3 regions of the Marinobacter sp. JSM 1782161 genome follow, and region 3 is predicted to be linked to each of the others. Evidence: predicted binding sites of a transcription regulator. Region 3 holds the regulator's gene; each other region holds the start of a gene.

Region 1 (4,192 bases), on a different contig from region 3:
GGGGGAAATGTCAGTGTGAGCGCCGTGGTGCTGCGGGCGCCACAGTGCCGCTATCAGTTCCTGTTTGGGCCAAGCCGTTCCGTTCAGTGGTGAACGGCCTGCCCCTTCTGGAACATCTCCTGGGCGTGGGCCAGGGTCTGGTCGGTCATGTCCACGCCGCCCAGCATGCGGGCGACCTCACGGACGCGACCGTCGTCGTTGAGTGTTTCAATACGTGAGAAGGTGGCGTCCCGCTCGCTGAACTTGCTGACGAACAGGTGCTGGTGAGCCTGTGCCGCTACTTGGGGCAGGTGGGTCACGCACAGGACCTGGCCATTGGTGCCGAGCTGTCGCAGCAGGCGACCTACCACTTCGGCGGTGCCGCCGCCGATACCCACGTCGACTTCGTCGAAGACCAGGGTGGGGATTGTTGATGTCTGGGCCGCGACGACCTGGATGGCCAGGCTGATCCGGGACAGTTCGCCGCCCGAGGCCACCTTGCTCAGTGACCGTGCGGGCTGCCCCGGGTTGGCGCTGATCAGGAATTCGATGTCCTCGTTGCCAACCGCGGCTGGGGTGTCCGATTCCTGGCGCGCGAGCCGGGTGACGAACTGCACCGAGGGCATGCTCAGCGACGCCAGTTCCTCGGCAATGCGTGTGTCCAGCCGTGCGGCCGCGTCTTCGCGTTTTGCGGTCAGCGCGTCCGCCTGTTCCTGCCAGGTCTGCCGGAACGCGTCGACTTCAGCTTCCAACTGCTCCAGGCTGCCTTCGCCGCCGTCCAGTTGCGCGAGTTCCTCCTGCAGTTGCCGGTGCAGTTCCAGCAGCTGCTCGGGGCCGACCCGGTGTTTGCGGGCCAGTTCGTAGACCGTGCTCAGGCGACCTTCCACCTCTTCCAGGCGAGCCGGGTCGGCGTCGTAATCTTCCACGAAATGCTGCAGGTTGTTACCCGCCTCGTTAATCTGGATCTGGGCTTCGTTGAGCATCTGCAGGGTGTCGGCCAGAGCCGGGACGTCCACCGGAAGCTGCTCCAGTTGCTGCAGGGCCTGCTGAATCAGTGACGCTGCGCTGGGCTCTTCTTCGCTGCACAGCTGGGCGGCCTGATGGCAGTTGCGCAGAACCGTTTCGGAGTGGGCCAGCCGGGCCTGTTCCGCCTCCAGATCGTCGAGCTCGCCTTCGGCCAGCGCCAGACGGTCCAGCTCTTCCACCTGATAGCGAAGCAATTGCAGTTTTGCCTCATTCTCGTCGCGGTTGCTGCGCAGTTCGGTGAGCCGTTGCCGGCTTTTTTGCCAGGCTTTCCAGGCGTCTCGCGTGGACTCGGCAAGCTTCTCGGCGCCGGCGAACTCATCCAGCAGTTTGCGGTGGGTGTCTTTCTGCAGCAGGGATTGATGCTGATGCTGGCTGTGGATGTCCATCAGCATGCCGCCAAGCTGGCGCAGGTCGGCCAGCGGGCAGGGCTGGCCATTGATGTAGGCACGTGAGCGACCGTCCCTGCTGATCACGCGGCGCAGGATGCACTCATGCTCGTCGTCCAGGTCGTGGGCTTCCAGCCAGTCGGTGGCTTCGGGAATCCGGCTGACGTCGAAGCGGGCGGTGATGTCGGCCCGCTTGGCTCCGTGCCGCACGGCGCCCGCGTCTGCGCGGCCGCCGAGGACCAGACCGAGGGCGTCAAGGACGATGGACTTGCCCGCCCCGGTTTCCCCCGTCAGCGTGGTCATGCCCTGGCGGAACCGCAGTTCAACGCGCTCGGCAATGGCGTAGTTGGCGACGATCAGTTGGTTCAGCATGAAGCCCTCCCGGATCGTGTGCGCCCTGAATGGCGCGGTGAAGTCTGGTTGGATGCGTTATCACTGTTAATTCATACAGTGGCTGTGAATATATACAGTGTTTATTCAGTCTGCAAGTAATCTCGCCAAAGTGGTTGAAGTCCTCACGGGTGATCCCCATATCCCCGGCAAGCTAGTCAAGAAGGGCGGCATGCCGCCATTTTGCAGATAGATCAGGAGTGACTGATGAGCGCAGATGAATCCCGCAACGAGCAGGTTGAGGAAGAGCTGAACGAGGCACCCGAGGCGACTGAAGCGCCGACCGAGGAGCCCGTCGCCGAGGGGCAGGGCGAGGTTGAAGTCCTTCAGGCCCAGCTTTCCGAGCAGAAGGACCTGGTCCTGCGCACCCAGGCGGAAATGCAGAATGTGCGTCGTCGCGCGGACATCGATGTGGAAAAGGCGCGCAAGTTCGCGCTGGAGAAGTTCGTCAAGGAACTGCTGCCGGTGATCGACAGCCTGGAAAAGGCCGTCGAGAGCACCGAGGGCAAGTCGGCATCGGACGACGTGGTTGCCTCCATTCGCGAGGGAGCGGAAATGACCCTGAGCCTGTTCCGCAGCAGTCTCGAGAAGTTCAACGTGCAGGCCGTTGATCCCGTTGGCGAGCCGTTCGATCCGCAGCTCCACGAAGCCATGTCCATGGTGCCCGCGCCGGATGCGGAGCCCAACAGCGTGGTGTCCTGCATCCAGAAGGGGTACACCCTGAACGATCGTCTGGTGCGTCCGGCCATGGTGGTCGTGGCACGTCCCGACGACAGCGCAAAAATCGACGAGCAGGCTTGAAAACGCGCTTACCGAGCCAATATAGGCAGTAAACGCTCGACAAGCCGAGCCAAAGACAGAATGAACCATTGCGAATCAGGCAGATTCGGCAACTAAAGGAACTGGAGTCAATCAATGAGCAAAGTTATTGGTATCGACCTGGGGACCACGAACTCCTGTGTAGCCATCATGGATGGTGACAAGGTCAAGGTCATCGAGAACGCGGAAGGCGATCGCACCACGCCGTCCATCATCGCTTACACCGAAGACGGTGAAACGCTGGTCGGCCAGTCAGCCAAGCGTCAGGCCGTCACCAATCCGGACAACACCCTGTATGCCATCAAGCGACTGATCGGTCGTCGCTTCGAGGACAACGTTGTCCAGAAAGACATCAAGATGGTGCCCTACAAGATCGCCAAGGCCGACAACGGTGACGCCTGGGTGGAAGTGAAGGGCAAGAAGATGGCACCGCCGCAGGTTTCCGCGGAAGTGCTGAAGAAGATGAAGAAGACCGCCGAAGACTACCTCGGCGAAGAAGTCACCGAAGCGGTCATCACCGTTCCGGCCTACTTCAACGACAGTCAGCGTCAGGCCACCAAGGACGCAGGCAAGATCGCCGGTCTGGACGTCAAGCGGATCATCAACGAGCCGACCGCGGCGGCCCTGGCCTACGGCCTGGACAAGAAGGGCGGTGATCGCACGGTTGCTGTCTACGACCTGGGTGGCGGTACCTTCGATATCTCCATCATCGAGATCGCCGACGTGGACGGTGAGCACCAGTTCGAAGTGCTGGCCACCAACGGTGACACCTTCCTGGGTGGTGAAGACTTCGACCTGAAGGTCATCGAGTACCTGGCGGACCAGTTCAAGAAGGACAGCGGTATTGATCTGCGCGGCGACTCCCTGGCCATGCAGCGCCTGAAGGAAGCGGCTGAGAAAGCCAAGATCGAGCTGTCCAGCAGCCAGCAGACCGACGTCAACCTGCCGTACATCACGGCGGACCAGAGCGGTCCCAAGCACCTCAACCTGAAGCTGACCCGCGCCAAGCTGGAAGCGCTGGTGGAAGACCTGGTCGACCGCAGTCTCGAGCCGTGCAAGGTCGCGCTGAAGGATTCCGGTGTGGACGCTTCCGAGATCGACGAAGTGATTCTGGTGGGCGGTCAGACCCGTATGCCGAAAGTCCAGGAGAAGGTTAAGAGCTTCTTCAACAAGGACGCGCGCAAGGACGTGAACCCGGACGAAGCGGTTGCCATGGGCGCGGCCATCCAGGCGGCGGTTCTGTCTGGTGACGTGAAAGACGTTCTGCTGCTGGACGTGACCCCGCTGACCCTGGGTATCGAAACCATGGGTGGTGTGGCCACGCCGCTGATCGAGAAGAACACCACGATCCCGACCAAGAAGTCGCAGACCTTCTCGACCGCCGATGATAACCAGACCGCTGTGACCATCCACGTGGTCCAGGGTGAGCGCAAGCAGGCGACCCAGAACAAGTCGCTGGGCCGTTTTGATCTGGCCGACATTCCGCCGGCGCCGCGCGGTGTGCCGCAGATCGAGGTCACTTTCGACATCGACGCCAACGGCATCCTGAACGTGTCCGCCAAGGACAAGGCCACCGGTAAAGAACAGTCCAT
Region 2 (4,192 bases), 160 kb from region 3:
GCATGGACCGCGCCCTGGACGAGATCATCCTGCTGCAGTCGGCCATCTATGGCCTCAACAACGAGACCATGAGCCGCACCCAGACCCTGCGCTTCATGGACATCGGCCAGCACATCGAACGCGCGCAGCAGACCACCGCGCTGTTGCACAAGGTGTTCGTGAAATACCCGCAGCCAGGCAGCAACCTGATGGAAGCGGTGCTGCGCATGGCGGATACGTTGATGACCTACCGCCGCCGCTACCGCACCGAGCTGCACCCGGTGGCGATCATCGACCTGTTGCTGCTGGACGAGGGTACGCCGCGCTCGGTGGGTTACCAGTGCGCCCGGCTCAAACGGCAGGTCAGCCTGCTGCCCGAGCGGGACTCCACGCTGACCGGGCTGAATGCCGAACAGCGGCTCATGGTGGAGCTGGTGTCGCTGCTGCAACTGGTGGATCTGGAAGCGCTGGTCAGCGAGCAGGGTGAGCCTTCGTCACAGCTGGATGAGCTGCTCACGCGGATCAACAACCTGCTCACCAAGCTGTCGGAAGCGATCACGCTGGCCTATTTCAACCACGCGGATATCCCGCGCCCCATCGATGACGTCTGAGGCGCCGAGTCCATGAAATACCGCATCACGCACCTGACGCGCTACACCTACGAGCAGGACATCGCCAACAGCTACAATCGCGGCTGTCTGCTGCCGCGCAGCCTGCTGTACCAGAAGGTTGAGTCCAGCTCTCTGGAGGTCACGCCCACCCCCAGCAGCCTCTACAGTCACCCGGATTATTTCGGCAACCTCTATACCTTCTTCCACGTCAACAGTATCCACCATCGCATGGACGTGAAGGTCACCAGTCAGGTGGAGGTGATGCCGCGCGGGCTGGAAGGCACTCCGGGCCATTCGATGCCCTGGGAAGACGCGCTGAACCAGCTTGAAAAGGACCACTCCCCGCGTCTGCTGCAGGCGCGGATGCTGCGGGTGGGCACGCGCATGGCGCCGACCGATCCGGAGCTGGCGGCCTTTGCCCGGGACCTCTTCGAGCGGGGCCTGCCGTTGCTGGAAGGGGCGCGGCGGCTGACCCACCGGATCTTCAGTGAGTTCACCTACGACCCGGAATTCACCACCCTGACCACGCCTGTGCGGACTGTGCTGGAAGAGCGTCGCGGTGTCTGCCAGGACTTCGCCCACCTGGCGATCAGCGCGTTGCGCTCGCTGGGCATTCCGGCCGGTTACGTTAGCGGCTATCTGGAAACCCTGCCGCCGCCGGGGAAGCAGCGTCTGGTGGGTGCGGACGCCTCCCACGCCTGGTTCAGCGTGTTCGACCCGTCCCTGGGCTGGGTGGATTTCGATCCGACCAACGACCTGATGCCGGACGAGCGTCACATCACCGTCGCCTACGGCCGCGATTATGCCGACGTGGTGCCGCTGAAGGGCCTGATGAGTGGCGGTGGTCGTCATGATCTCCACGTGGAAGTGGACGTGATGCCCCTGGCCGGCCGTGAGACTCGCAGTGCAACCTCCTGATCCGCCTCGATATGCCAAATCGATCGTCGTGATGGGGTAGACGTTGGCCCTCACAATCGAAAGAATGAGGGCTTTCACACGCCGGAGGTTTTCCCGATGAGCGTAACGGACGATGCGCTGGCCACTGCCGCCGCAGCGCTGGGGGACACCCTGCGCGCGCAGGGCTTGATGATGACCACGGCCGAGAGCTGCACCGGTGGCTGGGTCGCCAAGTGCCTGACCGACCGCGCCGGCAGCTCGGACTACGTCGACAGCGGGCTGGTGACCTACTCCAACGCTGCCAAGACCGGGCTGCTGGGGGTACGCGAGAGCACCCTGGCCGAGCATGGCGCGGTCAGTGATCCGGTGGTGCGGGAGATGGTCAGCGGCGCCCTGGCGGCCACCGGCGCCGGCGTGGCGGTCGCCATCAGCGGCGTGGCCGGGCCGGGCGGCGGTTCCGATGACAAGCCGGTGGGCACGGTCTGGTTTGCCTGGGGGCGTTCGGCCGCTGACACCCACAGCGAGGTCCGCCATTTCGACGGTGACCGCGACGCCGTGCGCCGGCAGGCGGTGCTGTTCGCCCTGGAGCGGGTTCACGGGCACTTGGCCTGAGTTCCGGAACCGCTCCGATACTACGGGAAATACGACACTTGGCCCGGTCTATCTGTTGTGTTTTAATACTGTTCATATATACAGCGGAGGCTCAGCGGGCCTCAGGCCGAATCATTTCGTTCACGCCGTCAGGCGGCACAGGAAATAGAGGTTTTCGCAGCGATGGAAGATAACCGTAAGAAGGCGTTGGGCGCGGCTCTGAGCCAGATTGAACGCCAGTTTGGCAAGGGCGCGGTCATGAAAATGGGCGACCAGCCCCGGGAAGCCATTCCCTCCGTCTCCACCGGCTCCCTGGGCCTGGATGTGGCACTGGGGATTGGCGGTCTGCCTTATGGCCGGATTGTCGAGATCTACGGGCCGGAAAGCTCCGGTAAAACCACGCTGACCCTGCAGGTCATCGCCGAGGCCCAGAAGCAGGGCAAGACCTGCGCCTTCGTCGATGCCGAGCACGCGCTGGACCCGGTCTACGCCGAGAAGCTGGGCGTGGACGTGGACGAGCTGCTGGTCTCCCAGCCTGACACCGGTGAGCAGGCGCTGGAAATCGCCGACATGCTGGTGCGCTCCAATGCCATCGACGTGATCATCGTCGACTCCGTTGCCGCACTGACGCCGAAAGCGGAAATCGAAGGCGAAATGGGCGACTCCCACGTTGGCCTGCAGGCGCGCCTGATGTCCCAGGCTCTGCGCAAGCTGACCGCCAACGTCAAGCACGCCAACTGTATGATGGTCTTCATCAACCAGATCCGGATGAAGATCGGCGTCATGTTCGGCAGCCCGGAAACCACCACCGGCGGCAACGCGCTGAAGTTCTACTCTTCCGTGCGTCTGGACATTCGCCGTATCGGCTCGGTCAAGGAAGGCGACGAAGTGGTGGGCAACGAGACCCGCGTCAAAGTCGTCAAGAACAAGGTCTCGCCGCCGTTCAAGCAGGCCGAGTTCCAGATCATGTACGGTCGCGGCATCAACCGTCTGGCCGAGGTCGTGGACCTGGGCGTGAAGGAAGGCTTCGTCGACAAGTCCGGCGCCTGGTACAGCTACAACGGCGACAAGATTGGCCAGGGCAAGGCCAACGCCTGCAAGTTCCTGGAAGAGAACGCTGAAATCGCCGCCGAGATCGAAGGCAAGGTACGCGACAAGCTGATGCCCAAGCCGGAGAGCAAGGAAGAGAAAGAGAAAGCGGCAAAAGAAAGCGCCGAAGCCGAAACCACCAACGGCGAACTGCTTTAATTCCCCAAGCTGATTGGCGGAATCCGGAACACCCACCATGGCGGCAACGCTGTGGTGGGTGTTTTTGTTTCAGGGCGGATATTCCAGTCGCCGTCCGTTCCTGGCGTGCCGGGGCTGTATCGATGCGCTTCCACCTCTGTCTCATGGGAATCCCGACACGGTTGCCGTAGTTTGGTGACGTCGTGAACGGCGGGGTCTGCCTGGCGGGCCCTGTATCCGCAAGAATTGGAGGATTCACTGGATGATGACAGCGAGTTGTGTGACACGGGATTGGGCCGCCCGGCTGGGCAGCCTGACACTGATGGCCTTACTGGCCTTGCCGGCACAGGCGGGGACGGATCTGGCTGGTGTGGCTGTGCCGGGAACGGCGCCGGGTGAGGTTCTCAAGGTAACGAATTACACCGACGACGGAAGCCCGGGCACCTTGCGCTGGGCCCTGCAGAAGAACAACGCCGATCCCGGTCAGTACCGGATTGAGTTGGCGGTGACTGGCGACGGGCCCCACGTCATCCGGGTGCAGTCCGCCTTGCCGCCGATCAAGGGGCCGGTTGTTATCGATAACGTCAGCCATGATCGCGACGGCCGCTATGTCGTGGTTGACGGTGCCGACTATATCGGAGGCACCGATCCGCAGGACTGCCCCGGGGCCGTTGACGGCCAGTTCGGAACGAACGTGCGCACGACCAGCAAGCCCGGTCTCGTCCTTCGGGATACCCGCGCGGTTGAAATACACGGGCTGGAGATTCGCAATTTCTGCATCGGCGTGCTGGTGAACCGGGCCTCGGGTAACCTCATCCACGACAATCGCATTGTCCATAACATCGGCGGTTCCGGGGTGATGCTGACCGGAGACGACGGCCAGGGCA
Region 3 (4,192 bases):
GAACTTACGGCTGATATCCAACTGGTGACGCGATTTCAGCCACTCGTAGAGCGCGGCGAAAGCCCGCAGGTAGGCCAGCAGGGTGCCGCTTTCCAGGTTGGGCAGCTCCGGGTTGAGCTGCAGGCCGAAGGCGTAGATCAGCGCCTCGCGACTGCCTACGGCACCGGCGTCGCGCAGCTTGTTACAGAGTTCCTCCATGGTTTCCAGCTCCGACAGCGGCAGCGGCGGGCTGACGATCTCCAGCGGCACGATGCGTTCGGCCGCTGCGTCGATCACTTCCATGGCGTGGCCGCCGAGTTCGCGTATGGAGTCGGGCAGCCGGTCGTCCTGCAGGTCCAGGTCCTTGATCGGGTCGGAATCCAGCTCGATGGTGTATTCGCCCTGGGGCGTATCCAGGCGGGTGACGTAGCGGGATGTCAGGTGCGGCTCCCCTTTGAGCAGCTTGCCGCAGAGGCGGACGAGGCTGTCGTAGGAGAGCCCGGATATCTCGATCTCCACGCCGACGCGTCGTTCCTCGCCGTCCTGGTTGTTGAGGATGCTGGGCATCCGGCACGCCTGTTCCATTGTCATTTCGGCTCCTTGGTTGGGTTGGCCGCTGTGAGGTTCCTGTAGGCTTTGTCGCAGTTCGTTGTGGCCGCGTCAATCCCGGTGGTGATGTGGTTCAAGCAGGACCCGTGCCGGGACGATCCGGCCCGCCTGCCGAGGCGACGGCCGGATGCGCCATTCCACGCGCGTACTGTTACACTGATCGGCTCCATGCACCGGGATGGGAACATCATGCTGGAACAAAGCCTGAAACAGCTGCTGGGGCAGTACCGGCCCGAATCGCTGCTGGTCGCGGGGGAAACCGCCCGACATATTGGCGATGTCTGGGCTGAATACGCCGGTATCGAACTGACGGATGTCTCCGAAGCGCCCCTGGCGGTTGTTGAGCACCAGGAGGCCGTGGCGGATCTGGCATTGGTTACTGAACTGATGGGCCGTCTGTCCCACGAAGAAGCCCGGCAGTTCCTGGGCTGGCTGCGCAATGCCGGGGCGCGTCGTGTCGCGGTCAGTCTGACACCGGACGACGGCTGGACCTTCAGCGACATGGTCGCGCTTGCCTTCCATCGTCATGACCGTTTTGACGACGGTACCGAACTGTTCACCTACGACATCGAAACCTATAATCGCCCTCGGGAGTGGAACAACCCCCGGTATTGGGCCAACCCCGAGAATTGGGGGAAATACCGCTGGTAGCGGTACGCTTGCCGGCGCGATATTTTCAGCGACGTCGCGCCGGGTTAGGGTATCACCCACGAGGTCACAGATCAGAGTCTTTCCGGGAGGTTGCAATGGAAGAGCAATGTGTGAAAGCCCGTGTTTATGGACAGGTTCAGGGCGTTTTGTTTCGGGCCAGTACCCAGGAAAAGGCCAGGGCGCTGGGGCTGACCGGGTACGTGAAGAATCTGGAAGACGGCTCGGTCGAAGTCTTCGCCTGTGGCGATGAAGCGGCCGTAGAGTCCCTGGTTGAGTGGCTGCACAAGGGCCCCGACCGCGCCCGGGTGGACAAGGTGGACGTCGAGGGTATGGCCTACCGGCCCAGGAAGTCTTTCACGGTCAAGTAGTCGCGCGATGCGACGCCGTCCTGTCTCCAGTCTTTACACTGGATAAAATACTGTATATAGTCACTCGTACTGTATATAAAGACAGGTAAACGGCATGAAGCTGACACCGAGACAATCCCAGGTTCTGGACGTAATCCGCCGCTACGTGGACGACACGGGTTATCCCCCCACCCGGGCCGAAATCGCCAGGGAACTGGGGTTCAAGTCGGCCAACGCGGCTGAGGAACACTTGCGGGCGCTGGCCCGTAAAGGCGCAATCGAGATGGTGCCCGGCGCCAGCCGCGGCATCCGCCTGCCTGAAGCGGAAGAGGATCCCGGTTTGCCCATCGTGGGGCAGGTGGCGGCCGGTAGCCCGATCCTCGCGCAGGAACACATTGACGATTACTGTGCCCTGCAACCCACCTTCTTTTCCCCGTCTGCCGACTACCTGCTGCGTGTGCGCGGCATGAGCATGAAGGACATTGGCATTCTTGACGGCGACCTGCTGGCCGTCCACCGGACCCAGGACGTCCAGAACGGCCAGGTCGTCGTGGCCCGTGTAGGTGAGGAGGTGACCGTCAAGCGCTTCAAGCGTGAAGGGACCCACGTTTACCTGCTGCCGGAAAACGAGGAATTCCAGCCCATTGACGTTGATTTGACCGAGCAGGAACTGTTTATCGAAGGCTTGGGTGTCGGTGTGATCCGTCGGTCGGATATGCACTGACAGCCTGGCCCGTGCGACATTCGGAGGTGTCCCGTGGAGCAGCTCAGTTTTAACCAGACTCTTTCCCAGAATCCGGTGCCCGTGGCGCTGGCGGACCGATCGCTGAAGCGTCGGAGCCGTCTGGCCAGGCCGGTGGCGATCCACTCGCAGGAGCGCCCGCTTCGGGCTCCGGAAACGCCTGACGCTCCGGCTCGCGAGCCCCAGGGCAATGTGACCGAAATCATATTGCCGGAAGGTCAGGTCGAGAACATGCAGCTGCTGCTCCCCATGCTGACCCAGCTGAACCAGGAGCGTCGCTGGCTGGCCTGGATCGATCCTCCCCAGGCGTTGATGCAGAAGTGGCAGCAGACCCATGGCATTGTTGCCGGCGAGATTCTGGTCCTGCGCTCAAACGATCAGTTTGACGCCCAGGAATTGGCGGAGCGCGCGCTGCGGGCCGGTACCTGCCACGCGGTGGTGATGTGGACCGCAGGCACGCCGGGAACGGCCGCCATGGATCGCTTGCAGCAGGCCTCTGCCAAAGGGGAGAGCCACGGCGTGGTTCTGAGGCAGCGTTAGGCCGGGCGACTTTCCGGGCATCATGTCCGGGTAAGGCATTCGGTGAGGTCGTGTCAGGGCAGGCTGCGCCCTGATGGTTCATGCTCGGACGAGTTGTAACGCAGGGCACGTCGTCGTTGGATGGTGGGCGTCTGGATGACGTAAACGGCGGTGTGGTTCCCGGCCCGGCAAGACCTACTGCGCGGGTTGGTTCGTATTCACAGGCCGTCGTGGCCGGCCTGTAGAGATTGGCTGGTAAATGGATAACGCCGGCAGATAGCTGGCCTGGCCGTGGTGGTTCGGTGTGCCGACGATGGGAATGGACGACCGCGCCCGACGGCTCTCCCGCAGAAGCGTACTCGGCGCTCGAAATTCCCCTTCCATGATCATCATTCTTCGCCAAGCCATCCGACGTTGCTCGGAACCCTTCAAGTTAAGGCATTCTGCGGATGGCCGGCTTCCGCCGCCATAGACCGTCCTGTAGCGTCCGGCCCCTGGCGTGGGTATACGGTGTGGTCGACTAGTGCAGCGTGCGGGACTGGGAGGGAGCGGGTAGCTCCGCATCCTCGTCTTCCCAATCGATGGCGTGGGCAATGTCGCCCACCGCTTCGATACCGGCTGTCATCATGGCCTTTGCCACGGACAGGTCGCGATCTTCCATCATGTCACGCGCTTCCTGGGAGAAGGAGATGCGGACCAGAGGCGCCGAATCGTCATCGACCCGCTGCAGGGCAAAATCGCCATCGGGGAGTTCTACGATTTCCAGAATGGATGTGGACATAAATACAGCCTTTATCGGAAGGCTTTCGGCCTTCTCAATTCGATTCATTTTGGCGTTTGATGCCGTCGGTCCTCGTCAGGATCGAAAGCCTACCACTCTTCGTGCCTTTCCAGCACGCCGTCGATATAGCGGCGTATGGCTTCGGTCGTCTTGAGCAGTTCTGCCGGTGTACGGTCCGGTCCGGACTGGGCGGATACCGCGATCAGGTTGTCCTGGGCTTCCGCTTTCTTGCGGTCGACAGGGCGGGCCTGCTCGGCCAGTAGCCCATCAAGATGTTGCCACCAGGATCCTGGCTCAGTGGCCAGCGCGCGCAATTCCTCCACCTCGCGACAGGTGTAGTCAATGGCCTCTGCCAGGGCGTCGATGCTGTTCCTGGATGCAGGATTCACCTGATACAGGTCGGCAATCAGGGAGAGCAGGGCGCTCCGGGTTTCGGAGAGTAGCGCAACTCCACCCTGCAAGCTCGCTTCGCGACTGGTTGCCTGATCCTGCTCCTCGGCCAGACGAAACAGTGTATTGGCCAGGAATAGCTTCTGCCTGGTGAATGTGGGCCACTGTGACGCC

The links. The regulator LexA, encoded in region 3, represses DNA repair genes until DNA is damaged. The targets are predictions, from matches to a motif close to CTGTNTNNNNANACAG.
Region 1: recN (DNA repair protein RecN) is a predicted target of LexA. The motif match lies at 1,827-1,842, and genes of this name have one in related genera.
Region 2: recA (recombinase RecA) is a predicted target of LexA. The motif match lies at 2,168-2,183, and genes of this name have one in related genera.

Annotation. Positions count from the first base shown of each region.
Region 1 covers NZ_WSSA01000002.1:2,088,585-2,092,776, reverse strand. The annotation lists gene recN (DNA repair protein RecN) at 84-1,763, opposite strand; gene grpE (nucleotide exchange factor GrpE) at 1,989-2,582, shown strand; gene dnaK (molecular chaperone DnaK) at 2,697-4,192, shown strand, end outside.
Region 2 covers NZ_WSSA01000003.1:264,340-268,531, reverse strand. The annotation lists gene GQB00_RS14050 (circularly permuted type 2 ATP-grasp protein) at 1-590, shown strand, start outside; gene GQB00_RS14045 (transglutaminase family protein) at 603-1,508, shown strand; gene pncC (nicotinamide-nucleotide amidase) at 1,605-2,099, shown strand; gene recA (recombinase RecA) at 2,262-3,326, shown strand; gene GQB00_RS14030 (NosD domain-containing protein) at 3,568-4,192, shown strand, end outside.
Region 3 covers NZ_WSSA01000003.1:107,895-112,086, reverse strand. The annotation lists gene GQB00_RS13240 (amidoligase family protein) at 1-570, opposite strand, end outside; gene GQB00_RS13235 (DUF6231 family protein) at 631-1,239, shown strand; gene yccX (acylphosphatase) at 1,335-1,607, shown strand; gene lexA (transcriptional repressor LexA) at 1,702-2,310, shown strand; gene GQB00_RS13220 (cell division inhibitor SulA) at 2,344-2,868, shown strand; gene GQB00_RS13215 (hypothetical protein) at 3,368-3,628, opposite strand; gene GQB00_RS13210 (DUF6586 family protein) at 3,718-4,192, opposite strand, start outside.